Regions from separate parts of the Cyanobium sp. HWJ4-Hawea genome, predicted to be linked through region 2. Evidence: predicted binding sites of a transcription regulator. Region 2 holds the regulator's gene; each other region holds the start of a gene.
The links. The regulator NtcA, encoded in region 2, controls nitrogen genes in cyanobacteria. The targets are predictions, from matches to a motif close to GTANCNNNNGNTAC.
Positions count from the first base shown of each region.

Region 1: the regulator NtcA is predicted to act here: its motif matches at 7,198-7,211, upstream of KBY58_RS06115 (ammonium transporter).
Region 3: the regulator NtcA is predicted to act here: its motif matches at 5,326-5,339, upstream of queF (preQ(1) synthase).

Region 1 is NZ_JAGQBV010000019.1:25,910-35,330, reverse strand. It holds gene KBY58_RS06150 (response regulator transcription factor) at 1-557, shown strand, start outside; gene KBY58_RS06145 (sensor histidine kinase) at 550-1,677, shown strand; gene KBY58_RS06140 (Coq4 family protein) at 1,701-2,423, shown strand; gene cysK (cysteine synthase A) at 2,420-3,400, shown strand; gene KBY58_RS06130 (CAAD domain-containing protein) at 3,445-3,894, shown strand; gene gorA (glutathione-disulfide reductase) at 3,912-5,273, opposite strand; gene KBY58_RS06120 (P-II family nitrogen regulator) at 5,338-5,676, opposite strand; gene KBY58_RS06115 (ammonium transporter) at 5,683-7,134, opposite strand; gene KBY58_RS06110 (glutathione S-transferase family protein) at 7,267-8,577, shown strand; gene KBY58_RS06105 (DUF2808 domain-containing protein) at 8,620-9,210, shown strand; gene KBY58_RS06100 (M23 family metallopeptidase) at 9,273-9,421, shown strand, end outside.
Region 2 is NZ_JAGQBV010000018.1:25,697-35,117, forward strand. It holds gene KBY58_RS05820 (transglycosylase SLT domain-containing protein) at 1-249, shown strand, start outside; gene KBY58_RS05825 (hypothetical protein) at 235-723, opposite strand; gene KBY58_RS05830 (NIL domain-containing protein) at 720-1,151, opposite strand; gene KBY58_RS05835 (thioredoxin domain-containing protein) at 1,227-1,805, shown strand; gene thyX (FAD-dependent thymidylate synthase) at 1,846-2,571, shown strand; gene dcd (dCTP deaminase) at 2,604-3,197, opposite strand; gene KBY58_RS05850 (cob(I)yrinic acid a,c-diamide adenosyltransferase) at 3,213-3,812, opposite strand; gene ntcA (global nitrogen regulator NtcA) at 4,038-4,778, shown strand; gene KBY58_RS05860 (DUF3084 domain-containing protein) at 4,820-6,016, shown strand; gene KBY58_RS05865 (resolvase) at 6,013-6,465, shown strand; gene KBY58_RS05870 (DUF3146 family protein) at 6,443-6,700, opposite strand; gene pth (aminoacyl-tRNA hydrolase) at 6,705-7,313, opposite strand; gene KBY58_RS05880 (TatA/E family twin arginine-targeting protein translocase) at 7,346-7,591, opposite strand; gene psbH (photosystem II reaction center phosphoprotein PsbH) at 7,614-7,814, opposite strand; gene psbN (photosystem II reaction center protein PsbN) at 7,927-8,076, shown strand; gene KBY58_RS05895 (alpha-mannosidase) at 8,064-9,421, opposite strand, start outside.
Region 3 is NZ_JAGQBV010000021.1:26,537-35,957, forward strand. It holds gene KBY58_RS06525 (phycobilisome rod-core linker polypeptide) at 1-13, shown strand, start outside; gene KBY58_RS06530 (allophycocyanin) at 348-833, shown strand; gene apcB (allophycocyanin subunit beta) at 906-1,394, shown strand; gene KBY58_RS06540 (phycobilisome linker polypeptide) at 1,427-1,627, shown strand; gene KBY58_RS06545 (FtsW/RodA/SpoVE family cell cycle protein) at 1,683-2,867, shown strand; gene KBY58_RS06550 (cytochrome c biogenesis CcdA family protein) at 2,877-3,599, shown strand; gene KBY58_RS06555 (cytochrome c biogenesis protein ResB) at 3,596-4,885, shown strand; gene queF (preQ(1) synthase) at 4,859-5,275, opposite strand; gene KBY58_RS06565 (P-II family nitrogen regulator) at 5,442-5,780, shown strand; gene KBY58_RS06570 (TlyA family RNA methyltransferase) at 5,785-6,624, opposite strand; gene KBY58_RS06575 (hypothetical protein) at 6,728-6,979, shown strand; gene purB (adenylosuccinate lyase) at 7,058-8,353, shown strand; gene KBY58_RS06585 (DEAD/DEAH box helicase) at 8,377-9,421, opposite strand, start outside.

The sequences.
Region 1 (9,421 bases), on a different contig from region 2:
CAGAAGAAGACGGATTCGCCCTGGTCGTTCTCGACCTAATGCTGCCCGGCCTGGGTGGTCTGGAGGTATGCAGGAAGTTGCGCCAAGGGGGCAACCACACCCCAATTCTGGTCGTTAGTGCCCGCGACACCGAAACCGACCGGGTCCTGGGTCTGGAGGTGGGCGCCGACGACTACCTGGTCAAGCCCTTTGGCATGCGTGAGTTGGTGGCCCGCTGCCGGGCCCTGTTGCGCCGCTCCACCAACCAGCAGGAGCCGGCGAAGGTCCTGGAGCACTCCAACCTGCGCATCTACACAGAGGAGTGCCGGGTTACCCGCGATGGCTTGGATGTGAACCTCTCCCCGAAGGAATACCGCCTGCTGGAGCTGTTTATGCAGTACCCACGCCGGGTTTGGAGCCGCGACAAATTGCTCGAGCACATCTGGGGCATCGATTACATCGGCGACAGCAAAACGGTGGACGTGCATATCCGCTGGATGCGTGAAAAGTTGGAAGAGAATCCCTCCAGCCCGGTCCATCTCATAACCGTTCGCGGATTCGGCTATCGCTTTGGCTAGTGCCTGGCTGGCCCTTGGCCTATTGATCGGGCTTTGCACTGGCCTGGGAATTTCCTGGCTAGGGCAGCGGCGCCTTGCCAGGCCGCAGGGCTCCAGCCGTCTATTGCCCAGCGTGCGGCAGTTACTCCAGTGGATTAATGCCTCGCCTAGCGGCTGGATCCTCCTTGATCGGGGCGGCCTGATTCGCCACATCTCCCCAAGGGCCGAGCGCCTGCTGCAGGTGAATGCGGGCCGCAACCTAAATGGCCGCTCTTTCCGGGAGGTGTACGTCGACCAGGCCCTCAATAGCGCCATTGCGGTGGCCAGCCGCCAGGACCGGACCCAGCGCCTCGACTTACGCCTCGGCGAGGAAGAGGTGGAGGTGTTGGTGGTGCCTGGCAGCAAGGGCTGGCTGGGGGTGCAATTACAAACCCGCCGATCCCTCGAGGCCCAGCTTGAGCAGCAGGAGCGCTGGGTTAGTGACGTGGCCCATGAGCTGAAAACCCCACTTACCGCTTTGCTGTTGGTGGGCGACAGCCTGGCGGGCCAGGTAAATAGCCAAAACGCCCGCATGGTGGAGCGTCTGCAGCGGGAATTGCTGCGGCTGCAGGAATTGGTGGGCGACCTGCTCGAGCTCTCCCGGTTGGAGAACATCACGCCTGGGGCCACGGCCCGCAGCGGTGAGGTGGTTTTGCCCGAGCTGGTGGAGCAGGTCTGGCAGGGCTTAAGGCCCCTGGCCGATCAGCGCGGGGTGGCCCTGGAGCTCGAACCTGCCCCTTCCCTTGCCCTGCAGGCCGATCGCTCCAGGCTGCACCGGGCGGTGTTGAATTTGCTTGATAACGCCCTGCGCTACAGCCCCGATGGCGGCGCCATCACTGTGGCGATCGAGGAGCGCAGTGGCTGGCTCCAGCTGCGGGTGAGCGACCAGGGACCAGGTTTGAGCGAGGAAGATCTCGATCACATGTTTGAGCGCTTTTATCGGGGTGATCCCTCCAGGGTGCGCAGCCCCCGGACAGGCAGTGGCCTGGGGTTGCCGATCGTGCAGCAAATTGCCGCCACCCATGGCGGCCGCATCCAGGCCTTCAACCACCCCAAAGGTGGAGCGGTGCTCGAGTTGACCCTGCCCCTAGGCCAGACTTAGCCGATCGTTTTGTAGGGCTAGGCGTGGCTCGTTTTGCTGAGTTGCTGCGGGCAGCCAACAACCTCAAGCTGCTGGCCGCCGTTGGCCGCAGCCAGGGAGATTTGTCCTGCATTGCCGACCTCGTCGACCATTGGATAGACACCCCCCAGATGGTCGATTGCCTACGCCGCTTTCGCCAGGTGCCAGGTGGCGCGGAGCTCCTGGATGGGCGCTATCCCCCCCTCCAGCCAAACATTGAAAGCCTGATCCAGTTGCCCGAGGGCAGCCTGGGCCATAGCTATGCGGCCCTGATTCGCAGCCTCAATTACAACCCAGAATTTTTCCGGCCTCGCCCGGTCGACACCGAGGGCCGCTGGCTCACCCAGAGGGTGGCCACCACCCACGACATTCACCATGTGGTGAGTGGGTTTGGCACCTCCCAGGAGGGCGAAATAGGTGTGCTGTCTATTACCGCCGCCCAGATCGGTTTCCCTGCCTATGTGCTGCTGACCAGTGCCGGCCAACTGGCCACTTTCCGCTTCCAAACCGAGCGCTTTAGCCAGCTGAGTGCGGCCCAGGCCCATGGCACGGCCATGGCCCGGAGCGCCAGCTGTCTGGCGGCCGTGCCCTGGGAGGAGGGCTGGGATCGGCCCCTGGCCGATTGGCGGCGGGAGCTGGGCATCACCGAGCCCGCCAATGATGAGCCCTATGGCTTGTCTATTCCTAGGCTGGATCCAATTCAGAGTGCTCCCCTCCCCCAAGGATGACCAGCATTTACGCCGATAACAGCTTCACCATTGGTAAAACTCCCCTGGTGCAGCTGAACCGGGTTAGCGCCGGTTGTAAGGCCAGGGTGCTGGCCAAGATTGAGGGGCGAAATCCTGCCTTTTCGGTGAAGTGCCGCATTGGTTCGGCCATGATTTGGCAGGCGGAAAAAGATGGACTGCTGGGTCCTGGTAAGGAATTGGTGGAGCCCACCAGCGGCAACACCGGCATTGCATTGGCCTTTGTGGCGGCTTCCCGCGGCATCAAGCTCACGCTCACCATGCCGGAAACGATGAGCCTGGAGCGCCGCAAGTTGCTCACCGCCTATGGCGCCCACCTGGTGCTCACCGAGGGCAAATTCGGTATGTCGGGTGCGATCCAGGCGGCCCAGGAATTGGCCAGCTCCGATCCTGATCGCTATGTGCTTCTGCAGCAGTTTGCCAACCCGGCAAATCCCCAGATCCACCACGACACCACGGGCCCCGAGATCTGGAATGACACCGATGGCCAGGTGGATGTGTTGGTGGCTGGGGTCGGCACCGGCGGCACAATTACGGGGGTCAGTCGCTACATCAAAACCACCCTCGGTAAGCCGCTGGTGTCGGTGGCGGTGGAGCCGATTAGCAGCCCGGTAATCAGCCAAACCCTGGCGGGCGAAGAGATCAGGCCCGGCGGTCACAAGATTCAGGGGATCGGGGCCGGTTTCGTGCCCGCCAATTTGGATCTGGCCATGGTGGATGAGGTGGAAACCGTGGGCGATGAGGAGGCCGTGGCCATGGCCCGGCGCCTGATGCGTGAGGAGGGCATCTTGGCTGGAATCTCCTGCGGGGCAGCCACCGTGGCGGCCCTGCGCCTAGCCCAGCAGGAGCGCTTTGCCGGCCAAACCATCGTGGTGGTGCTGCCCGATTCCGGTGAGCGCTACCTCAGCTCGGTGCTGTTTGAAGGCATGTTTAACGACAGGGGGCTAGCCCTGGCCTAAAGCCTGCCCTATAACTGCCGCGGTCTTCAGCGCGTGATGCCCTGGTGAACGAACCCAACCCCTACGAACAGGACCAGTCTCCAGAGCCGGCCCATGAGCCCGAAATTGCGGTGGAGATCCCTGTCGCAGAAGCGGCACCGATCGTGCCGGTGGAAGCCCACGGGGCGGGCGCAGAGGCCAAAGAACTGTTGGGCTTGCCCCTGCAGTTTCTGAATCTGCTGCTGCAAAAGCTTGGCGCCACCAGGCTCGACAGCCTGGCTGAGTTTCTGCCAGCCCTGCGGCTACTGGCCATTGCCCTGGTGGCGGGCATCGCTTTGAAAATCACCGGCTCCACCCTGGGGGCGATCAATGAAATCCCCTTGGTGGGTGGGCTGCTGGAACTGCTGGGTTTGGTTGGCTTGCTGAATTTTCTAGCCCGCAATGCCCTTAAGCAGCAAAAACGGGCGGAATTGCTGAGCCGCATTGTCAAACTTAGAAAGGATTTTCTGGGATAACGCCCTTAGGTTCCGGATCAATTAGCCATCGTCACGAATTCTTCGGAGACGCTGGGGTGGAGGGCCATGGTGCGATCGAAGTCGTCCTTGGTGGCTCCCATGCCAATGGCAATGGCTGCCATTTGAATGATCTCGGCGCTGTGTTCACCCACCATGTGGCAGCCCAGCACCTTGCCGCTGCTGGCTTCCACCACCAGCTTCAACAACACCGCCGGGCCCCGCTTGGGCAGGGCCTGGGCCATGGGCCGGAATTTGGCCCGATGCACCCTGATGCCTTCGCTGCCATGGCGCTCTATGGCCGCTTCTTCGCTCAGGCCCACGGTGGCCAGTTCCGGCTGGCTGAACACCGCCATGGCCACTAGATCGTGGTTCACCTGCCTGGGCCTGTGGCCGTAAACCGTATCGGCGAAGGCCCGCCCCTCATCAATCGCCACGGGAGTGAGGTTGATGCGGTCGGTCACGTCTCCCACGGCGTAGATGTGGGGCACATTTGTGGATTGATCGGCATCCACCGGAATTCGCGACCCCTCGGTTTCGACGCCGGCCGCTTCCAGATTTAGGCCCGCCAGGAAGGGCCGGCGGCCCGTGGCCAAAAGCACTCCGCCGCAGGCCAGGGATTCTTCCCCGGGGCTGGTAACAACCGTGATGGCGCCGGGCTTGCCCTCCAGGGCGGTGGGGCTCGTGCCGGTGCGGATGTCGATGCCCTCTGCGACCATCGCCTCCTGCACTGCCAGGGCTGCCTCCCTATCGAAGCCCCGCAGGATTTGCTCGCCCCGCACTAACAGGGTCACCTGTACGCCCAGGCCATGGAGGATGCAGGCAAATTCGCAGGCGATGAAACCAGCTCCCACCACCACCATCTGCTTTGGCAGGGCCTCCAGCAGAAACATCTCATCGCTCACCCAGCCCAGTTCGGCTCCGGCAATGGCCGGACGTTGGGGGCGACCGCCCACGGCGATCAGGATGCGCTCGGCGCCGTAGTGAGTTAACTTTTCCCTGGCACCTCTAACGGCCACGGTATGGCCGTCTACGAAGGATCCCCAGCCGCGCATCAGGCTGACGCCGGCTTTTTCTAGAAAACCGAGGTGCAGTTGGTTGAGGCGGTCGACCTCGGCGCGCACATTGGTGAGCAGGGTGCTGGGGTTGGCTCGGTAGGCCTCCACTTCCCAGCCGTAGCTAGCCGCGTCGCCCAGCAGGTGGCGGTAGGCCGAGCCGTAGACCAGCAGTTTCTTGGGAACGCAACCTCGGATTACGCAGGTGCCGCCCACCCGATCGCCTTCCACAATGGCCACCTTGGCGCCATGGCTGGCGGCCCGCTTGGCCGCTGCCAGGCCGCCGGAGCCGGCACCAAGCACGATCAGATCAAAATGCTCTTGCATGGGTTGGTCGGGCGCTTCGACCAATTAAAAAGCCCCCAGGGTTACTGGGGGCAGGATTTGGTAATTAGAGGGCAATCTCGCCGGATTCGCCGGTGCGAATCCGAATTGCCTGCTCCACGGGGCTTACAAAGATCTTGCCGTCGCCAATTTCACCGGTGTGAGCTGCCTTGGAGATGGCCTCGATTGCTGCAGTTACCTTGTCGTCTTTGACCACAAGGATCACCTTTGCCTTGGCAATGAAGTCGACTTTGTATTCATTGCCCCGATAGCGCTCTACCTGACCCTTTTGTTGACCGAATCCGCGGGCTTCGGAGACGGTCATGCCGACAATTTCGATGTCGACAAGGGCTGTTTTAACGGCATCCACCTTGGATGGCCTAATCATGGCCGTGATTTGTTTCATGATCGATTAACCGTTCATGGGATCGTAGGCCTCTTCACCATGGGCAACGAAGTCGAGACCGCGCTCCTCTTCAGATTGGCTAACCCGTAGGCCAATTGTGGACTTGATGATCAAAAGGATGATCAAGGTGCCAATACCTACGAATCCGTAGGTGACCAGCACTGCCTGGAATTGGGCCCCCAGCATGGCCAGGTTGCCGCCCTTGGCCAGGATCTCAGCGGATTTGGGGAAATAGTCCGCAGGGACCAGGGCTGGAGCAGCCAGCAGGCCGGTTAGCAAGGCGCCAACCGTGCCGCCGATGCCGTGCACCATGAAGGCATCCAAGGAATCATCGAATTTGATCGAGGCCTTAACCCGCACCGCAATCAAGCAGGCGGTGGCGCTCAGGGCTCCAATTACCAGGGCTGGACCCATGTAAACGAAACCAGCTGCGGGGGTAATGCCCACAAGCCCTGCCACGGCACCGGTGGCGCCACCAACTGCGGTGGGCTTGCCATCCACGAACCACTCGATCATGCACCAGGTGAGCAGGGCAGCCGAGGCTGCTGCGGTGGTGGTTAGGAAGGAAAGGCCGGCCCCCTTGGCTGCGAAATAGCTGGCGCCGTTAAAGCCAAACCAGCCGAACCAAAGCAGGCCTGCACCCAGGAGGATGTAGGGCACGTTGTGGGGAGGGCGTTGACCTTCCGGGTAGGTGCTGCGGGGGCCCACGATGGCCGCAGACACAAGGGCGGCAACACCGGCAGCGATGTGCACCACGGTGCCACCGGCAAAGTCGATGGCGCCGATTGCACCGAAGGGACCGATGTAACCACCACCCCAAACCATGTGGCAGAGGGGGCAATAGATAAAGAGGCTCCAGAGCAGGCTGAACCAGAACCAGGCCTTGAAGTTGATCCGCTCAACCACCGCGCCTGAGATCAGGGCTGGAGTAATGATTGCGAACATGCCCTGGAAAAGGGCAAATGATGTGGCGCTGATGTTGAAACCATCGGCCAGGGGAGCATCCCCCAGCGGACCACCGACGCCATTGAGGAACATTGCCCCCAGGCCACCAATGAAGGGGCTGTTGAAACCAAGGTCGAAGGAAAGGCTGTAGCCAATTACTACCCAGACCACCCCGATGAGACCCATCAGGAAGAAGCTCATCATCATGGTGTTGAGCACGTTCTTGGCGCGCGTAAAGCCGCCGTAGAAGAACGCCAGGCCCGGGGTCATCAATAACACCAGGGCTGAGCCCATCAGCATCAACAGGGTGTCTGCACCATCGGTGACCCCTGGAGCGAGGGCTGCCTGGGCCTTGCCAGCCATCAGGGGCAGGAGGCCTGCACCTGCGGCCATCAGAATTAGCGCATAGCGCTGCATCTGTGGTTGTTGAACGCCAGCTAGAACTCGCTGACGAAAAAGATCAAAGGTGGCAAGTGGTGTCTTTCCACCGCCGGCCATGGGGACATGGGTCATGAAGGGGAGATGCCTCGCCAACGTTCGCTTAGGCACAGTCCCCCACGGCGGGGGGGAGGGTGTGTAGCAACTGCAACCAAACTCCAAATTGGTGCTTGGCTGCCTAAAACGGAACCCAGTTCTTCTTCCCCCATGGCCGCTTCAACTGCTCCCAGCTGGCAGGAGCTCGAGCAGGCGGTAGGGGCCCTCCAGCCCCTGGATCGCATCGAGGGGCCCACCAACGCCCAGGCCCAGTTGCGTTTATTTGGCCTGCCGGAGGCCTCCGTGCGGGTGACCCTCTACCGCGACCACCACGCCTGGTGCCCCTATTGCCAGAAGGTCTGGCTGTGGCTCGAGGAAAAGCGGATCCCCTATCGGATTCGCAAGGTGACGATGTTTTGCTACGGCGAAAAGGAAAGCTGGTTTAAGCAGCTGGTGCCCTCTGGCATGCTGCCCGCCCTCCAGCTGGATGGCCGCCTGATCACCGAAAGCGACGTGATCCTGGAGTCGCTCGAGGCTGCCTTTGGACCCCTGGGGGCGGGGCTAAACGATCCGGAGGTGTTGCCCCTGCGGATGTTGGAGCGGCGAGTCTTTCGCGCCTGGTGCCAATGGCTTTGCCGGCCCAATCCCAATTCGCAGGAGGAGGAAAGCGGCCGTTTGCGCTTCCAGCGCAGCGCCGTGGCCATGGAAGAGGCCCTTGCCGTAACGGCCGGACCCTTTTTGCTGGGGCCAGAGCCGGAAACGGCCGACCTGATCTTTGTGCCCTACCTCGAGCGGATGGCGGCGAGCCTGGCCTACTACAAGGGCTACCTGCTGCGCCAGGAGCATCCGGCGATCGACCGCTGGTTTGCGGGACTAGAGCTGCGCCCCACCTACCTGGGTACCCAGAGCGATTTCCACACCCACGCCCACGATTTGCCGCCCCAGATGGGGGGCTGCCATGCCAATGGCAGTCGGGCCCAGCTGGCCTTGGCCAGCCGCATTGATAGGGGCCCCTGGCCCATTGGCAGTGGCCCCTGGCCCATCGGCAGTGGCACCGGGTCCATTGGCAGTGATCCGGGCGCGCCCGATCTGGAAACCTCCCAGGCACCGCCAGCCAATTCGGCCCTGCTGGCTCTAGCCCGGGTGCTGGCCCATCGAGGCCCAATTTTGGAGCGCAATCCCTTGGGTGCGGAGCTGTTTGATCCGGCCCTGCGTGCTGCCCTTAGCGGTTTGCTGCCCGGCTGCGAACCCCTGGCCCCGCCGCCAGGTACGGCGCCAGGCCTGCGTTACCTGCGCAATCGCATCAACGTGCCCCGCGACATGCCCCTGCATGCGGCCCGGCGGCTGCGCCAGGTGCTGGGGGCCAGCGCCGATCTGGATGGGGCTTGTCAGGGATCTGCCGACCCCGCCCTGGAGGGGCCGCCGATCCCGTTCCAGCATCGCCGCGACCAAAACCCCCTGCCCTTCCTGGCGGCCAAGTAAGCCCACCATCCCTAGGGTTTGATCACTTTGCAGCGGAAGTCCGTGAAGCGAATAGAGGTGAAGCGAATAGAGGTGAGGCGTCTGTCGGGTCGGTTGGCCGGCGGCTTGATCTCGGGTGCCCTAGGGGCGGCCTTGGCGGTTTTGCCCGGCTTGGCCCTTGAGCTAAGGGGTGCCACCTACTTCACCAAGCCGCCCTGGTCGGTGGATTTGATCAGCTACCAGACCTACACCTATGAAACCCGGCCTGAGTATTACTTCCGGGTCAGTTTGGATGAGGCGGCAGGGGCGCCCCTGGGGGGGCTGACGATTCGCCAAACCAGGGGTGTTGATCGGCAGTTTCCCTTCTCCGTAGATCGCACCACTGCCTTCCTTGGCGGCACGCCCCGCCGGGGGGGCGAGAAGATCCCCGTGGGGGCCAGCTTCGAGGAGGCAGCCAGGCTGTTCACGATCACATTCCCCGAACCGGTTCAACCTGGCAACACGGTCACGGTGGTGTTGCGGCCCTGGACCAACCCCTCGGCTTCCGACACCTACATGTTTGAGGTGATGGCCTTGCCGGCCGGTCCGAACCCCTCGCCAGCCTCGCTTGGATATGGCACCTTGCGGATATACAACTTCGGCGACTTCAACTGAATCGCCTTGCTGCCGGCATGCCCACTCGCCCAATCAAACATCTGGGCATGCCACTTCTGGCGATGCCGCTTCTGGCAATGCCGCTTGTGGCGATAGGGGCGCTGCTGCCCGCCCAGGTGCAGGCCGAAACCGCCCCCACACAAACCGCCCCCAGCCAGGCCGCCATTGGTCCAGCACTGGTGCCCAGCAGTGTTTCCGTAGCTGATGTGAT
Region 2 (9,421 bases):
CAAATCAGTGCAGACCTAGGTGGTCTTTACATCAAACAACTGTTGGGTCTGTGGGCCGGCAACCCGATCCTGGCCATTGCCAGTTACAACGCGGGACCCGGGGCCGTATCCCGTTGGGCTTCCCGTCCGATTGGGCCATGGCCGGAACTTTGGGTAGAGGCCATTCCCTATCCCGAAACCCGGCTCTACGTAAAAAAAGTGCTCGGCAATGCCTGGACTTACCAGCAAGAGCGCTTAGCCAATTGTTAAGCCGGGATCTTGGCTGGAAATGAAGTGGCCTGCGGTCGCCCCAAGCAACACCAGCAGGGTGAGGGCTGCGGTTAGCAGCGCTGGCGGGGGCACCACCCGAATCCGGGCCAAATCAACCCGCGCCAGCAGCACCCCAGAAGCCAGGATCAGCACGTGGCTAAGCACCTGCAAATGCAGCATGTAGAGCCCGCCAATGGTCACGATCAAAAGGGTGATCACCAAACTGATCACTCGGCTGGCCGCCATCAGGCTGGAAACCCGTTGCAACAGCAAATCGGGCATGGTGCAAATCACCACCACCACCACCGCATGCAGGCAATCGAGGGACCAAAACAGACTGGGCCACTGAAGTGAATCGACGTTGATCCCAGGGGGGTGGCCCCAGCTGAGCCCCTCATAGACCGCAATGGCCACCAACACCAACAGCATCGGCGCCCGCAGGGGCAGCAGCAGTAGGCGCAAGGCGGCTTTCACAGTTTTTTCATGACAGTTGGCTGGTCAAGCACTAGGGCAATCGCGTCCAGTGGGCAGCTGGGGATGCACTGCTCACACACCAGACAGCGTTGCGCATCAAACTGCAACTGCCAAGACGGCGCGTCAAAACCCAAGGCCCCACTGGGGCACACGCTCGAGCAAATGCCGCAGTCGACGCAGCGTGCCGGGTCGACCTGAATCTGGCCTGGGGCGCGGTTTATGCCCAGACCCTGGCCCTCGAGCCAATGTTCCGCTGCGGCGAGCTCATCGATGTCGCCTGAGAGTTCGACCACCATCGTGCCGCTCTGGTTTGGAGCGATTTGGGCCCGCAGGATTTTGGCGGCCACATCAAAATCGACCGCCAGCCGGTAGGTGATTGGCTGGTGAACAGCCTCCCGGGGGAAATGCAGGGTTAGACGCCGTTTCATCGGGGCCGCTCAGCTATGGGGCCGCTCAGCTGTGGCGTCCTGCAAAAAGCTAGCAAGCACTGGCAAAGTGCCCCCATGATCGAAACTCCGGATCCGGGTCCTAGCCAGCAGCGCGGCCACAAGGAAAGCTTGCTGCTGCTGCTTTTAGCGGTTGTTTTGGCCGGGGCCGTGCTCTGGTTTCGCGGTGGCCTCCATCCCGAGGCGCCCCTCGAGCGCATGGCTCGCCAATCTCCAGACCTCCAGGTCGCCCTCGCCAATGGCAAACCAAGCATGGTGGAGTTCTACGCCGACTGGTGCGAGGCCTGCAAATCGATGGCACCGGCGATGGAGACGATGGAGTCCCAACACCGCGGAGAGCTCAATGTGGTGCTGCTCAACGTCGACAACCCCCGCTGGCAACCACAGATGGATCGCTATGGCGTCAATGGCATCCCCCAGCTGGAATTGTTCAACGACCAAGGCGTCGACATTGGCCGCTCAATCGGCGCCCGCAGCGGCGCAGAACTGCAGGCCATGGCCCAGGCCCTAATCGCCAAGGAACCCCTGCCCAAGTTCGCCGGGATGGGTGCCATAAGCACGCTTGACGTCGCCGAGCAGAATCAAGCCAAAGGGGTGACATCCCCAAGCCAGGCCGGCCCCCGCAGCCACGGCTAATCCGACCAACCATCTCTGATAACCGCCAACCCAACCCCCCATGGATCCCCGTTTCCGGGTGGCCCTTATTGCCGCCACCCCAAATCCCCAGCAGTGCGTCTATGCCGGCATGCACCAGGACTACAGCGAGGGCTTTGTGGCAGGCGATTCGGCCAACTGGCCCGAAGAAACTAAGGCTGGGGAGATTTGTGTAAAGCGTTTGCTGTCTGGGGAGAGGGGCCACTACGGCCCCCTGGAGCATGCCCAAATTGTGCTGAATGTGGGCTGGTTTCCCCATTCGGTGATGCAACAGGCCCGCACCCACCGGGTGGGGGTGAGCTTCGATGTGCAGTCGATGCGTTATACCGGCGATCGCATCTGTAAAGCCGCAGCAGGGGAGCTGGAGCTGGAGGAGGTTTTCTACCTACGCCCAGAGGGTAATTACAGCGACCGGCAAGGTAAAAAATACGCCTACACAGGCGAGCAAAGGGCCATCGACCTGGGGCTTTGTCAGCAGGCCGCTGAGCGCTACAGGGATCTACTGGCGGCAGGTTTTGCGGAGGAGCATGCCCGCGGCATCCTGCCCTTCGACTATCGCCAACACTTTGTGGTGAGCTTCACCCTGCGGGCCTTTCTTCACTTTTTAGATCTGCGGGCCAAGCTCGATGCCCAGCAGGAAATTCGCGAACTCTGCGACCTGATGTGGCCCCACCTGCAAACCTGGACACCCCAGTTTGCAGATTGGTATGAGAGGAGCCGGCTCCACAAAGCCCGCCTGGCGCCCTAGGACTCCCTAAAATTCGCTAGAGCTCCCGGTACTTAAACTTTGGCAAGGGTCACCCGCTCTGGCTGATGTTGATATTTACCGGCCCGATCCTGATAGGTGGTCTCGCAGGGATCTCCCTCAAAAAAGAGCAACTGGCAAATTCCCTCATTGGCATAAATGCGGCAATCAGCCCCCGAAGAGTTACTGAACTCCAAGGTGAGATGGCCCTCCCAACTGGCTTCAGCTGGGGTGGTATTCACAATGATGCCAAGGCGGGCATAGGTGCTTTTGCCGAGGCAGATCACGGTGATATTGGCTGGCACCCTCATCTTTTCCAGCGCCACGCCTAGGCCATAGGAATGGGCCGGCAAAATGAAGTAGGACCCGTCGGCATCTTCGGCGAGGGCTGCTGGTTCGAGGTTGGCGGGATTGAAGCGCTTCGGATTCATGATCGTGCCCGGCACATGGCGGAAGATCAAAAACTCCTTGGGCGAGAGGCGCAGGTCGTAGCCATAGGAAGAGCAACCAAAGCTCAGTACTGGCGAGGCACCATTCTCTGGATCGAGATGCCTAACGAGGCTGGATTGAAATGGCTCGAGCATGCCCACTGCGGCCTGCTCCTTGATCCAAAGGTCGTTTTTAAGCATGACGGGAGAGAGAACCTAAAAGCCGCGACGCAGCTCGGTGACTTGATCAGCCAGGGCCATCAGGGCAGGCCCCATGGCAGGGCCAGTAAGGATGACATCCAGGTGGGCTGGACGGCGCTCAAGCGCATCGAGCACCTCGGCCGGCTGGAGGTAGCCCAGCTCCATCGCCAAGCCAAGTTCATCGAGCACCATTAGGTCCACCGCCCCACTGATCAGCTGCTCGCGGCTGAAGGCCCAAACCTCCTGCACGGCGGCCAAGGCGCCGCCATCTGCAAATTCAGCTTGCGCAGTTTCGGCCAAACAAGCTGGCACCGCAGGGCGCAGCCACTGCAGGCGGCCACATAGCCAAACACTGTTGGCCACCCCCTGCTCCACCCCGCCCTTGAGCAGCTGGGAAACCAGCACCCGGCTACCAAGACCAGCAGCTCGTAGGGCCTGGCTGAGAACGGAGCCAAAGCTGCCCCGGAAAGGGGCCGTATGGATCTGAAGCAGACCTTCCGACTGCTCGGCAATGCGTAAGGGCCTGGGGGCATGGGCCTGGATGCCACCGGCCACCAACTCCAACCGCTGCGGGCGCTGGTGGTTTGGGTTGGCAGCAGACAGGCTGGCGGTCATCAACTCCCCGGAGATCTGGCTTTAGGAACGCAGCCAGCCCTAGGGGCGAATGCCGCAGAATCTGAATGTAGCGGCGTAGGGGCCTTTTACAAGGAAAGGACACTACCGATAGTGGAAGCATCCGTACTACTGGTGCCGCGCCAGGGCATGGGGCGCCAAAAAGGTGCGGGTTGCTACATGTTGAGGCAGCGGTGGTACCTAGGTTCCTGCCATCTGTCCAGCACGATGGTTGGCGTGATCCACGGATTCAGCCGTACGGCCAACACACCGTCAACCGGCTCCCCCGGCAGCGTGGCGGGGGTCGGTGTGGCGAGCCAGGGCTCCGCAACCCTGCTGGAGGTAATCCGCTCCCTTTCTGGTAGCAGCGTTGAAACGGTTGAACGGGGGAAAACCATCTTCTTTCCCGGAGACCCCGCAGAACGGGTCTACTTATTGCGCCGCGGCGCTGTCCGCCTCTCACGGGTCTACGAATCCGGAGAGGAAATCACGGTGGCCCTACTCCGCGAAAACAGCCTTTTCGGGGTCTTGTCGCTGCTGACGGGCCAGCGTTCAGACAGGTTTTATCACGCGATTGCCTTCACCAGGGTGGAGATGGTGACGGCGCCGGCCACCTCCGTAAGGCGGGCCATTGAGCAGGACGCCAGCGTTGGACTGCTCCTGCTGCAGGGCCTTTCTTCGAGGATTCTGCAGACCGAAACGATGATAGAAACCCTCACCCACCGCGATATGTCTTCGCGGCTGGTGAGCTTTCTGCTAGTTCTCTGCCGGGATTTTGGGGTGCCTGGCAACGAGGGGATCACCATTGATCTGCGCCTCTCACACCAGGCGATCGCCGAGGCCATTGGCTCCACCCGGGTAACAATCACCCGCCTGCTGGGCGACCTACGCAACGAAGGGCTGGTGCAGATCGATCGCAAAAAAATCACCGTGTTTGATCCGATCGCCCTGGCCAAGCGCTTTAGCTAAAGCCTTTCGCCGGGGGATACTGGTACCCCCTGCTGAAACCTGTGTCGGGCTGGCTTCTGATCCTGGCGCTGCTCGTGCTTGGGGGCGTGCTCTCGACCCTTGGTGATCGCCTGGGCAGCCGGGTGGGCAAGGCCCGTTTAAGCCTGTTTCAGATGCGGCCCCGACGCACGGCCGTGTTGATCACCGTGCTCACCGGCAGCGTGATCAGTGCCGTGTCTTTGGGCTTAATGCTTTTGGTGAGTGAACGGCTGCGGGTGGGGCTTTTTGAGCTCGACAAGCTGGAAACTCGCCTGCAAACCAGCCGCAGCAACCTGGCCACGAGCGAAGCCAAGCGGAAGCAGGCAGAAAAGGAGCAGGCCCGCTTCCAGGGCCAACTAAACCAATCGGAAGCCAGGCTGGTGACCCTGCGTGGGAGCCTGGCACCGCTGCTGGCCCAGCGCCGGCAACTGGAGGCGGAACGCAGCCGCTTGGGCCGCGACCTACAGGTGCGGGATGCCGAAATCCGCAGCAACGAAAGGGATTTGGCCCAGGTGCGCAGCCAAATTGCCGCCGGCACAAAAGAGCTCAAGGATCTGGAGACAAACCTGATTGCCTTCCGCCGGGGCGATGTGGTGATCAGCAGCGGTCAAATCCTGGCCAGCGCCAAGGTGAAGCTGGAGCAGCCAAGCCAGGCAAAATCCGTGGTTACGGCCCTGTTGCAGCAGGCCAACCTCAATGCCTTTCGCAGGGTGCTGCCGGGCCAGAACGCTGATCGGCAAATTCTGCTGGTGCCCCGTAGCGACATTGCCAAACTCGAAGAAATGCTTGCCAAACCAGGCAGCTGGGTGGTGAGCCTGATTTCGGCAGCCAATGTGTTGCGCGGGGAAAGGCAGGTGCTGGCCTTCCCCGACCTCCGGCCAAACCGACCCGTGATCAAGGCCGGTGAAGTGCTTGCCAGCACCATCCTGGAAGGGGATCTCAGCAATCCCGAGGCGATCAACAGACGCCTAAATCTGCTGCTCGCTGCCGCCTATGCCCGAGCCCAGCGCCAGGGCACGGTGGCGGATGGCCTTCAGGTGGATCCAGCCGCGGTGCGGCAACTGAGCTCGGAGTTAAGCGAACGACCCAGGGGCCTTGTCGTTGCCCTTTCGGCGGTCGCTGTTCAAAGTGCTGACACTCCCGATCCAATTGCGGTGGAACTGCGCTGGGATCGGGATGGCGATCTACAGAAGGGTGGCGCCCGGGGCAACCTTCGGTGAACTGGAAACCGAATTGCCTAATTGCCGGCATCGACCCAGGCCGCAGCAAATGCGGTCTCGTCATTGCCGATCGGGTGGGCGGCTGGATCGAACAGGCCGCCATTCTCGAACCGGAAGCGGCCCTCGCCTGGCTGGGCCATTGGCGGGGCGAAGGCCTAGCCAGCCTGGTAATTGGCAACGGCACCGGCAGTAGGGGCTGGCTTCATGCCATTGCCCCATTGGGTATGGAAACCCATCTCGTGGACGAATACGGCACCACCCTGGCCGCCCGGCATCGCTTTTGGCAGCTATTCCCCCCCAAAGGCCTCAGGCGCCTAGTGCCCAGGGGCCTGCGCCTCCCCCCCCGCGACCTGGATGATCTAGCGGCCCAGCTACTGGTGGAAGGCCACCTGAAACGGGAACTCAAGCGCCGGGACAGCGCCCTGATCAGAACTTGGCCCGCACCGTAAAAACGTAGTCACCACCAGGCTCCAGCTGGTAGTCAGCCTTCAGCAAAAAGCGCAGCAGGGCATCTTGGATCAGGGCCCGGCCCAGGGAGGGCTCCACACTTAATTGACCCCGATCGAATGCCCAGCTAAAGGTCCACTTAAAACCGCCCGCACTCACCTCACCCTCCAACAGCCGTTGGCTAAAGCTCTGGTGAAGCACCCTCAATTGCGCCGTGGTGGCAGGAAGTCGAGCCATGCAATCAGGTTGCGGCCTCTTCTGGCTTGAAACTGTTCAAACGATTGCCAGCCCGCTCGAGCCCCAGGCGCAGAATTAAGTCGATGCCACTCTCAACCTCGGCCAACACCGATTTGAGTTGGGGCTGTTCACCTGAGGCAAAGCTGCCCAACACGTGGCCCAAGGTGCGCTCTTTGCGCTCAATTGGGTGGAGGGCAGGGGCCCCAATGCCAATGCGTAGCCGGGGAAAATCCTGGGTGCCCAGGTGGCTGATCGTGCTGCGTAAACCGTTGTGACCGCCTGCACTACCGCTGGCGCGCAGGCGCAATTTGCCCAGGGGTAGGTCCATGTCGTCGACCAGCACCAACAACTGCCCAGGCTCCAGGCCAAACCAATCGAGGGCAGCACGAATCGAGCGGCCGCTCTCGTTCATGTAGGTCTGGGGCATCAACAACCTCAAGCGCCTATTTCCCTGGCCCACTTCAGCCAGGAGGCCGTGCAACTTGGCCTGATTACGAAAGCTAGCCTTTGCCGCTGCCGCCAACTGCTCAAGGGCCATGAAGCCCACGTTGTGGCGAGTGCCGGCATATTTGCTGCCCGGATTACCCAGGCCCACAACCAGCTGTAAAGCCAGAGCTGGCGACTCAGGATTCAAGGCCACTCCCGTCAGGCCGCGGGCGGCTCTTCGATAACCGGCTCTGGCATAGGAACGGGCAGTTGAACTGGGGCTTCAGTTTCAGGATTCATGGCACCACGGAACTCCTTCTCAAATTCCGAGGAGGCCGATTGAAATCCCTTCAGGGTTTTGCCCAGGGTCTTACCCAGCTCAGGCAGGCGCTTCGGTCCAAACACCAGCAACCCAATGGCAGCAATAACTGCCATTTCGGGTAATCCGATGCCAAAAAAATTCATGGAGCTGGGGGGTGATTGGAGCTCAGCCGAAGCCGTTCCAGTTCACGTTGATGCCTTCCAGCAGCAGCGACTTGTTGTACAGCTGCAGGATCACCAGCAGAAACACTAGGAAAAGCACCATGAAGATGCCCATCACCGGAGTGGTGCCCCAACCCGGCACAACCTTGCCGTACTCGGAATTCAAGGGGCGGAGCAGATTTCCGAGGCGGGTCCGTTGGGCCATGGCTGCTAGGTCCTCTCGCTCAAAGAATTGCAATAGCTACTGTAAGGGCCTCGCTGGCTCCGATGCGTTGGGCTGTCGAGACTTGTGACGCAATTCGCCAGGTAAACGCCCCATGGACCCCGCCGCTACTGGCTCACCTGCCCTTTCCATAGCCATGGCCGTTTTGGCCGTACTGCTTGCCCTGACTGGCTTTGGCGTCTACACGGCCTTTGGCCCTCCGTCGAAGCAACTGACCGATCCCTTTGACGATCACGAAGATTGAGTTGGTCCTACCAACCAAAAACCCAGGGCCCAGGGTTTGAGTTCAACTGAGAGCTTTTGGGGCGATTGCTGATCCAGGCCGTCCAACCGCGCCAAAAGCGTCCAATCGGCCCCCAAATCCAATTGGCGGCGACCTGGCGAGCTGTTTTGAACAGCCACTAGCAGCTCGCCGGGGCCTGAACCGGCCCTGCAACTAACCAGCTGGAGACCATCCCCCAGGGGTGGCAAGCCAAGCTGAGTAGCGGGGCCAGGGATTGGTGATTCGGCGGGCCTAAGCCAGAGGGGCTCCCGAAACCGGATTGCCTGCTGCGGCACCTGGTCCTGTTGCCAATGGCCAGGGCAGGGCATCAGCGCCAGGCGTAGGCGCTGATATCCGTTGTCTGCGCCTGGATCAGGCCAGGTGGGGGCCCGAAGTAGCGAAACCCCAAGGGCTCCAGGGGCAGCAGACACCCCCTGGGGGCCATCGAGCAACACGGCCAAGCCCCCCTGGCCAGGCACCGATGCCAGCCAACTGATCACGGGCACTTCCCAGCGGGCCAGTTCGCGGGGGGTGATGGCCTGGGCGGGGCGTTCCAAAATGCCCCCACTGGTGTCGGCTGCCCAGCGCTGGGCAGGCTGCAGCAGGGGAATCTCCAGGCGCAGCAGTTCATGGCGGGCTCGCCAGTCGACCTGCAGCAGCAGCTCAACCCAGCTCGATCCAGCCCGCAGGCGCACCTCCAGACGCACGGAGCTGTCGCCGCAGTAGCCCCGTTGCACAAAGCTGCAACAAAGGGGCCCCTGTTCTGTCAGTACCGGACCTTCCTGCCAAGCCCATGGCAGGGGATGCTCGCGGTAATCGGCTGCCAAATCCCAGGCATCCCAGAACTCACCGGAATCGCCAAAGCGCTGCCAAGCCAGGGGGGCGGCCAACTGGGGGACCCCATCGGCACCCCAGAGCTGAACAAGCCCCCCAGCTCCCACTTCCAGGCCCACCAGGCCGTTATCTACCCGCCAGCGGCCCTGGCTGTTGGAATCGCCAGCGCGCCCGGGCAGGGTTTCCAGCTCCACCGTATGGCTGATCCCGGCAAGACCTGCAGCCGGTGCTGGCTGGGCACCCAGTTGGCGTTGCAGGGGCTGGGCCACCACCCCCGCCAGAGACGGCAGCTGAACCCAACTGGCACCGCCGTTAGAAGGCTGCTGGGGCAACGGTTGACCGTGGCAACTCCACTGGCCTGGTGGCAAGCGCAGCACGACCGCCTGGGGCGCCAGGGGCTGGAGTTGGGCGACCCACCAATGCTGGCTGGACTCACTCTGCGGGTCGGCTTGCGGGTGCCTACCGCCAGCCAACCAGGCCTGCAGGGCCCAAT
Region 3 (9,421 bases), on a different contig from region 2:
GGCTGCTATCTAAATCGAGGCTGCTATCTAAACAAAACCACCCCCGAACCTGACAGGCCTTCCGATTTCACTATCGGGGGGCTTTTTAATTGCTAACTACACAAAATATCGCAAATAGATTCTTAACAATTGGTGCACACAGTAGCTGTCAGCAACATCTGCGAAAGTCGCTGCGGGCCAAGGGGTTTGCAGATTGGAACGGCCGTGAAGAACTGTTACCGGTGACCGGAGCAGTGAAGGGCCTTGCCACAGAATGATTGGGCGATCGGCGCGAGTCGATCACGTCCCCCTTACTCACCCGGATACGGTCACCGTCAAGGCGGCCGCTTGTTTCGAGGCAGAACTGCATGAGCATCGTCTCCAACTCGATCATCAACGCGGACGCCGAAGCCCGCTACCTAAGCCCTGGCGAACTTGATCAAATCAAGTCGTTCGTCACGGCCGGGCAGCGTCGCCTCCGCGTCGCCCAGGTTCTCAGCGAGAGCCGCGAACGCATCGTCAAGCAGGCCGGCGGCGCCCTGTTCCAGCGGCGTCCCGATGTCATCTCCCCTGGCGGCAACGCCTACGGCGAAGAGATGACTGCTTCGTGCTTGCGCGACATGGACTACTACCTCCGTCTGGTGACCTACGGAGTTGTGGCAGGCGATGTCACCCCGATCGAAGAGATCGGCGTGATTGGAGCCCGCGAGATGTACCGCTCCTTGGGTGTTCCCCTCGACGCCATGGCCGAGTCCGTTCGCGAAATGAAGTCCGCCGCACTGGGCCTACTGACAGGTGCAGATGCCGAAGAAGCTGGCTTCTATTTCGACTACGTGGTTGGCGCCCTCTCCTAAGACAGCCGAACACCCTCCAGCCCCCTTTATTCGACAGTCTTTTCGACCGTCCTTTCGCCCCTAGCAGGATTCATGCAAGACGCCATTACCAACGTCATCAACCAGGCTGACGTTCAAGGCCTTTACCTGGACGGTTCGTCCATGGGTCGCCTTGAGCAGTACTACGCCAGCGGTGAGCTTCGTGTTCGCGCCGCAGCCACCATCAGTGCCAACGCCTCGGCCATCATCAAGGAAGCCGTAGCCAAGTCATTGCTGTACTCGGACATCACCCGTCCCGGCGGCAACATGTACACCACCCGTCGCTATGCGGCCTGCATTCGCGACCTCGACTACTACCTCCGCTACGCCACCTACGCGATGCTGGCTGGGGACACCTCGATCCTCGACGAGCGGGTACTAAACGGCCTCAAGGAGACCTACAACTCCCTAGGCGTGCCCATCGGCGCAACTGTGCAGTCGATCCAGGCCATGAAGGAGACCACCGCATCCCTAGTGGGCCCCGATGCCGGCAAAGAGATGGGCGTCTACTTCGACTACATCAGCTCCGGCCTGGGTAACTGATCCCTCGAGCTTCAACCCTGAGGATCCTTCCCATGCGCCTGTTCAAGATCACGGCCTGCATTCCCTGCCCGGAAAAATCACGCACCCAGCGTGAACTGCAGAACACCTTCTTCACCAAGTGGGTGCCCTACGAGAGTTGGTTTGCCGAGCAGCAGCGAATCATGAAGCAGGGTGGCAAAATTCTCAAGGTGGAGCTAGTCGCCGGACGCCGCCAGCAAAACGTTGGCAACTGAGCCTTTGAACCGCTTAAGTTTGGATATGCCTTCTTGAATCCCTAATGCCCGGCTATTGCCGGGCTTTTTTGTGGCCAACACCTCCCGCACCCCCACCAGCTGGCTGCCCCTGCCCTGGCAGCTCTGGCCAGCCGAAGCCCGGCTGCTGCTGGGCATGGTGGCCATTTGGAGTCTGGTGGGCCTGCTGGTGCTCACCTCCGCCAGTTGGTGGGTGGCGGAGCGGGAAATGGGTGATGCGGCCTACTACCTCAAGCGACAGGTCATCTGGATGGTGGCCAGCTGGGGATTGCTGTGGTTGGGATTGCGTACCAGCCTGCGGCGCTGGTTACACCTGGCACCTTTGGCCCTGCTGATCTGTCTTGTGCTGGTGGCCGCCACCCTGGTCATGGGCAGCACGGTCAACGGGGCCAGCCGCTGGCTGGTGATTGGCCCGATTCAAATCCAGCCATCGGAGCTGGTAAAACCCTTTGTGGTGCTCCAAGGCGCCTCGATCTTTGCCCACTGGAAACGGATTGGCATCGATCAAAAACTGCTCTGGCTAGGGATCCTGGGGGGCCTAGTCCTGCTGATCCTCAAGCAGCCAAATCTCAGCACGGCCGCCCTAACGGGCCTGCTCCTCTGGCTGATGGCCCTGGCCGCCGGTCTGCCAAAAATCCTGCTGCTCGGTTCGGCTGGCGGCGGCGCCCTGCTGGGGGTGGGCAGCATCCTGATCAACTCCTACCAAAGGGTCAGGGTGATCTCCTTCCTCGACCCCTGGCGCGATGCCCAGGGCGACGGTTACCAACTGGTCCAAAGCCTGCTGGCCATTGGCTCAGGCGGGTTGTTTGGATCTGGCTTTGGCCTCTCCACCCAAAAACTCCAGTACCTGCCCATCCAATCCACCGACTTCATCTTTGCGGTGTTTGCTGAAGAATTCGGCTTGCTGGGCTCGGTGGTGCTGCTGCTATTTCTGCTGCTGTTTAGCTTTATTGGTCTGCGCATCGCCCTGCAGTGCCGCACCAACCAGCAGCGGTTGATCGCCATGGGCTGCACCACGATCCTGGTGGGCCAATCGATCCTCAATATCGCCGTGGCCAGTGGCGCCATGCCAACCACCGGCTTGCCCCTGCCCCTGATCAGTTACGGCGGAAATTCCCTGATGGCCAGCCTGTTGATCTGCGGCCTCCTGCTGCGCTGCTCCTTGGAGGGAAGTGGGCTCACAACCGCGCCCAGGCGCCAGCGGCCGGCAGCTGCCCGATAGGCTTTTGCAATGATCAGCCTTGGGCCCCTACTGGCTGAATGGGCTCGCAGCAGCGAGTTGCTGCTGCAACAGTCCCTGGCCTCCCCCACACCTCTTACGGTCGCCCTGGTGTTTGCCGGCGGGCTGTTGACCAGCCTTGGGCCCTGCTCCCTTTCCCTACTGCCCGTAACCCTCGCCTACCTGGCGGGCTTTGGCGCAGCTGCGCCAAAGCCCTGGCAGCGCAGCCTCAGCTTCGCGGCGGGGATTGTTGCCTCCCTGGTTTTGCTCGGACTAGTAAGTGGCCTACTGGGCAGAATTTATGGCCAGATCCCCGGCCTAATCCCCACGATCGTGGCCGTATTGGCCCTGGTGATGGGCTTCAACCTGCTGGGGCTGCTGAAAATTCCCCTACCGGCCGGCCCAGATCCGGAAATATGGCGCCGCAAGGTGCCGGCCCCCCTGGCCCCCCTGGCCGCTGGCCTCGCCTTTGGTTTGGCGGCCACACCCTGCACCACGCCCGTATTGGCCGTATTGCTGGGCTGGATGGCCCAAAACGGCAAGCCCCTGGTGGGCATGGTGATGCTCACCAGCTTTGCCGCAGGCCAGGTGCTGCCGTTGCTGCTTGCCGGCACCGCCGCGGCCAGCCTGCCCAACCTGCTCAGCCTTAGGCGGCTCGGCCAGTGGGTGCCGCCGATCAGTGGGGTAGTGCTGGTGGCCACCGGCGCCCTAACCCTGCTAGCCCGCTGGCTATGAGAATTTTCCAAAAAATTGCGGGCCTGATCTCCGATCTGCGCCTGGCCATTGGCCTGCTGTTGGTAATTGCCATTGCCAGCGGCGTCGGCACAGCCATCCCCCAGAAGGAAAGTGAAGCCTTCTACCACCAGCTTTACGATCCCAAGCCCTGGCTGGGGGTGCTCCATGGGGATGGGGTGCTGGCCTTCCAGCTCGACCACATTTATTCCAGCAACTGGTTTTTAGGGCTTTTGGCCTGGCTGGCCCTATCCCTGTTGCTCTGCAGCTGGAAGCGGCAATGGCCCGCCCTGCAGGCAGCGTTGCGCTGGATTGATTACAAATCTCCGCGCCAACTGAGCAAACTAAGCGTGGCTGAAACGGTTCCCTCCAGCGAACCAAACGTCAGCCTCGAGAAGCTGGAAAACTTGCTGCAAAGCCAGGGCTGGCAGATCCAGAGGCAGGAGGGAAGATTCGCAGCCCGCAAAGGGGTTTTGGGCCGAGTGGGGCCGATGCTGGTGCATGCGGGCCTGGTGGTTTTCATGCTGGGTGCCGCCTGGGGTTCCTTAGGCGGTCAACGCTCGGAGCAATTTTTAGCCCCGGGTCGCACCCTGGATCTGCTCGATAGCCGCGGCCAAAGCCAGCTGGTAATCGCCGTGGATGGCTTCTCGGTGCAAAGGGACCCGGCCGGCAGACCTGAGCAATTCACCTCCCAACTGCGGCTCCTAAAGGGGGAGGAGGGCCCGGAGCTCAAGCAGGCGCAGATCAGCGTCAACCACCCCCTGCGTTTCCAAGGCATCACCCTCTACCAAGCCGACTGGGCCCTGGCGGCCATCACCGTGCAATTGGGTAAAAGCCCCCTTTTGCAGCTGCCCCTCCAACCCTTTCCCCAGCTCGGTGAGCAAATCTGGGGGCTGGTGCTGCCCACCAGGCCAGATGGCAGCGAGCCTGTGCTGCTGAGCCTCAACAACGAAGCAGGCCCCGTAGATGTCTACGGCCCCGATGGCAATCTGCTCAGCCAACTGGTGCCCGGGGGAGATCCGGTGGAGATCAAGGGCCTACCGATTCGGGTCGAGAGCGTGCTGCCCGCCAGCGGCATCCTGCTCAAAAAGGATCCTGGCGTACCCCTGGTCTACGCAGGTTTCGCGATCGCCCTGACCGGCGGTGCTTTGAGTCTGCTGGCCACCCGCCAACTCTGGGCCATTGGCGAGGGGGTTGGGGCAGGGGGACGGCTGCATGTGGCTGGCCTCTGCAACCGCAACCTGACGGCCTTTGCCCGGGAGCTACCGGAGCTGATCGCCCAGGTCTAGGCGGGTGCCATGGCAGGCCCGCACCACGGTATGGACATTGCCCCTGGGATGGAAATCGGCCTCCAGCTGCATCCATTGGGGTGCGGCCACCGCCACACAGTCGTCGAGGATGCGGTTGGCCACCTCCTCATGGGAGATGGAGCGCTCCCGGTAGCTGTTCACATAGAGCTTGATCGCCTTGAGCTCCAACACCCGGGGCCCCGGCTGATAGAGCAGGCGCAGCACCGCAAAGTCGGGGTAGCCCGAAAAGGGGCATCTGCAGGTGAATTCAGGCAGTTCAATCGACACCTCATAGGGCCTGCCAGGCCTGGGATTCTCAAAGCAGATCAGTTGGGCATCGGCGATGGCCCGTTCGCCATAGAGCGGGGTTTGGGTTTGCCCTAAATCCATCGCTGACCTGAAATCAAGCCTGGATCCTAGGCAGCACGCCAGGCAAACCAGTAGCGGTTGTTACGGCGACCGCCGCCAGGCTCGGGCCTAATGGGTCCAAGGGTCCCTACCCCCTTCCATTAATGGAGGGGGCCTGAGAGACTCACCGCAGGTCCCAGCAGCCGCCATGAAAAAAGTCGAGGCCATCATCCGTCCCTTCAAGTTGGAGGACGTCAAGATTGCGCTGGTCAATGCAGGCATCGTGGGCATGACCGTGAGCGAAGTGCGCGGCTTTGGCCGCCAAAAGGGCCAGGTGGAGCGCTATCGCGGCTCGGAATTCACCGTGGAGTTTCTGCAAAAGCTCAAGCTGGAGATCGTGGTTGACGACAACCAGGTCGAAACCGTGGTCAGTGCGGTTCAAGACGCGGCCCGCACCGGTGAAATCGGCGATGGCAAGATTTTTGTCAGCACAATCGATTCGGTGATTCGCATCCGCACCGGCGACCGCGACAGCACCGCCATCTAGGCACCTAACTGGCCAGGGTGCGCTCCACCAAGGCAGCAATGCTTTCGGGATTAACGGCTGGCTGCTCTGGCCAATTTTCCCCTGGTGGATGCCCCTGGGGCCGAAGCCAGAGCACGTACTCGTGGTTGCCGGCCGGGCCCGTAATCGGAGAAGCGACCAAGCCGTGGGGCACGAGTTTATGGCCTTGGGCTGAGGCAATCACCCCTGAAATCGCATCGACATGGGCGGCCGGATCCCGCACCACCCCGCCCTTGCCTACCCGCGCCTTACCCACTTCAAATTGGGGTTTCACCAGGAGCAGTAAGTCCGCCGGGGCGCCAGGCATCATCAGGGCACAGAGGGCCGGCAGCACCAGTCCGAGGGAAATGAAAGACAGATCGGCCACGGCCAAATCCGGCCAGGATTCGGCACTTCCATAGAGATCGGCCGCGGTGAGGTGGCGCAGGTTTGTGCGCTCCCTGAGCACCACCCGGGGGTCACTGCGCAGGCTCCAGGCCGTTTGGCCATAGCCCACATCAATGCCATAGACACGCGTTGCACCGTGCTGCAGGAGGCAATCCGTGAAGCCCCCCGTGGAGATGCCGCCATCGATGCAAACCCTGCCGCCAATCTCGATGGGGAAGGCCTCGAGGGCCGCCAGGAGCTTCTCCCCGCCACGGGATACAAAGCGCGGTGGCTGCTGCACCAGCAATTCTGCTTCCGGCTGAACCTCGGTGCCAGGCTTGTCTAAAACCTGGTCGCCACAGCGCACCTTGCCGGCCCGGATCAGTTGCTGGGCCTGCTGGCGGGAGCTCACCAAACCCCGGGCCACCAGCTCTAGATCCAGGCGTTGCTTTGGAGCCATGGGCGTTTTGTGCTCAACGCACACTAGAAACCGAACACATTCCAAACATGGGGGCCCTGCAGCAAAAACCAGCGGAGGATTGCCAAATCGCAAGGTGGCCTCCATGACCTCCTCCCAACCCAGTCGCTCCCGAGCTGGCAGGCGTCTTCGCCTGGTGGGGGCCAAAAATGGGGCCAACAATGTGGTGGAGCTACTTAGGCCCGGCAGTTTTGTGCGGCTGCGCAACCAGCCCGGCGACCTACCCCCCTTCCAGTTGATCCATTGCCGCGGCGGCCGCTGCTGGGTGCGCCAGCAAAGCTGGGGATCCCTGGTGCACTGGGAAGTGGCCCACCAACAACTCACCACCGCCGCCTAGGGACTGCCCATGAGCTGGCCTGAAGCTGCCTAGGCCGCCACCCCATACATTGGATGGGCTGTTGTCACGCGCTGGCCCTTGATCGAGCGTTACACCCTGCCCGAAATGGGCAACCTCTGGACTGAAGAGGCCAAATTCCAGAGCTGGTTGGATGTGGAAATTGCCGCCACCGAAGCCCAGTGTGATCTGGGCCGGGTGCCGACTGAAGCGCTCGCCACCATCAAGGCCAAGGCGGCCTTCAAGGTTGAGCGCATCCTCGAGATAGAAGCGGAGGTGCGTCACGACGTGATTGCCTTCCTCACCAACGTGAACGAATACGTGGGCGATGCGGGCCGCCACATCCACGTGGGTATGACCAGCTCGGATGTGCTGGATACGGGCCTGGCCCTGCAAATGAAGGCCTCTGTGGCCGTATTGCGCTGCGAACTAGACAAACTGGCCAACGCCCTGAGGGCCCTTGCCCGCGAACACAAGGGCACCGTGATGATCGGTCGCTCCCATGCCATCCATGGCGAGCCGATCACCTTTGGCTTCAAGGTGGCCGGCTGGCTAGCAGAGGTGGTGCGCAACCAGGAACGGCTAGAGCGGCTCGAGCAGGTGGTGAGCGTGGGCCAAATCTCAGGCGCCATGGGCACCTACGCCAACACCGATCCCCAGGTGGAGGCCCTCACCTGCGCCAAATTGGGCCTGGTGCCCGATACGGCCAGCACCCAGGTGATCTCCCGCGATCGCCATGCCGAATACATCCAAACCCTGGCCCTGGTGGGTGCGGCCCTGGAGCGCTTCTCCACCGAAATCCGCAACCTGCAGCGCACCGATGTGCTCGAGGTGGAGGAAAACTTTGCCAAGGGCCAAAAGGGCAGTTCGGCCATGCCCCACAAACGCAACCCGATCCGCTCCGAGCGGATTAGTGGCCTGGCCCGGGTGCTGCGCAGCTACGTGGTGGCGGCCCTGGAGAATTGCGCCCTCTGGCACGAGCGTGACATCAGCCACAGCTCGGTGGAGCGGATGATGCTGCCCGACTGCTCTGTGACCCTGCACTTCATGCTGCGGGAGATGACCGAGGTGGTGAAGGGCCTGGGGGTTTATCCCGAAAACATGGCCAACAACATGAATGTGTATGGGGGCGTTGTTTTCAGCCAGCGGGTGCTGCTAGCCCTGGTCGACACGGGCCTAGCCCGAGAAGACGCCTATCGGATCGTGCAGCGCCATGCCCACAGCGCCTGGAATAGGGCCGGTGGCAACTTCCGGGCCAATCTCGAGGCCGATGGCGATGTCACCAGCCGCCTCAACCCCGCACAGCTGGCCGACTGCTTCTCCACCGACCTGCACCAGGAGAACCTAGCCGTGATCTGGCAGCGACTGGGGATTTAAAACTGGAGATTTAACCCAGAAAGTTAGTTAGGCGGCGTAGCGGCAGTGGGCAGGGGCCGCTCGGTGGCGGGATCCAGCTGACCGGCCACCAAATCCTCGATCTCGCAGACCGGGAAACGGTTGATCGCCTTGAGGGCGGCGCGGGCGTTGTCGCGCAGCTGCTGGCTGATCGCCTCGCAATAGGGCACCTGGGCAAGCAAATCCACGGTGCGGCGCATGATCCGCACCACATCCCCCTCATCTAGGGAGGTATTGGCGATCACATCACTCCAGCTGGTGCCCTTGGCCCAGGCCTGCACCAGCCCCGTCAATTCGGGCTCCCACCAGAGCGGGAAGCTCACCTTGCCCCGTTCCTGCTGCCGCTCCAGCTCCCGTCGCAGCCCCCGCAGATCATGGAGAGCCTCCTCTGCCGCCGCCGGGGGCGGATAGCCACTCCAGAGATCAGGGCGGTTCACCTCGGTGGAAATCGCCTCAAATACGGCAGCCAATTGGGCTGGATCGAGCTCATCGAGATGGCCGCTCATCAAGGCCAGGCCCAGCCAGAGTTCGTTGTCGCCGCGCAAAGCTGCCACGGTGCGGCCCACCTCGGTGGGCTCCAGGCCATCCTCGCCAGCCAGGGCACCGAAAAAGCGCAGGATCTCGATCAGGGAGAGAAAGGTTTCCCAGTGGCGGTTGGAGCGGAAATGGAGCAATCGCTGGCGTTCCTCGATCTCCAGCTGGAGCTCCTCCATCCGGTGGCGGTGCTTCTTGAGCTGCCTGCGATCCCCCCAGCGATGGGCGGGATGGAGCTCCAACTCCTCCTCCAGCTGGTGCACCAACTGGGCATGGACCTGCACCTCGCCCGCCAGGTCGTACTGGGGGGTGGCCATGTCATGGCGACGGGCCATGTGGCCCACCGCCAGGGCCAAGCCCCCACTGACCTGGTCGCCGTGGCGCAATTCACCGGCGTGGCGCAGCAGGGGCGTCTCCACCTGGCCTACCTGCAGACAACTGAGCTCCGCATGCAGACTCACCACCGCATTGCAGGGCAGCAACACCCACAGGTTTTCGTCGGTGAGGCAAAGCAGG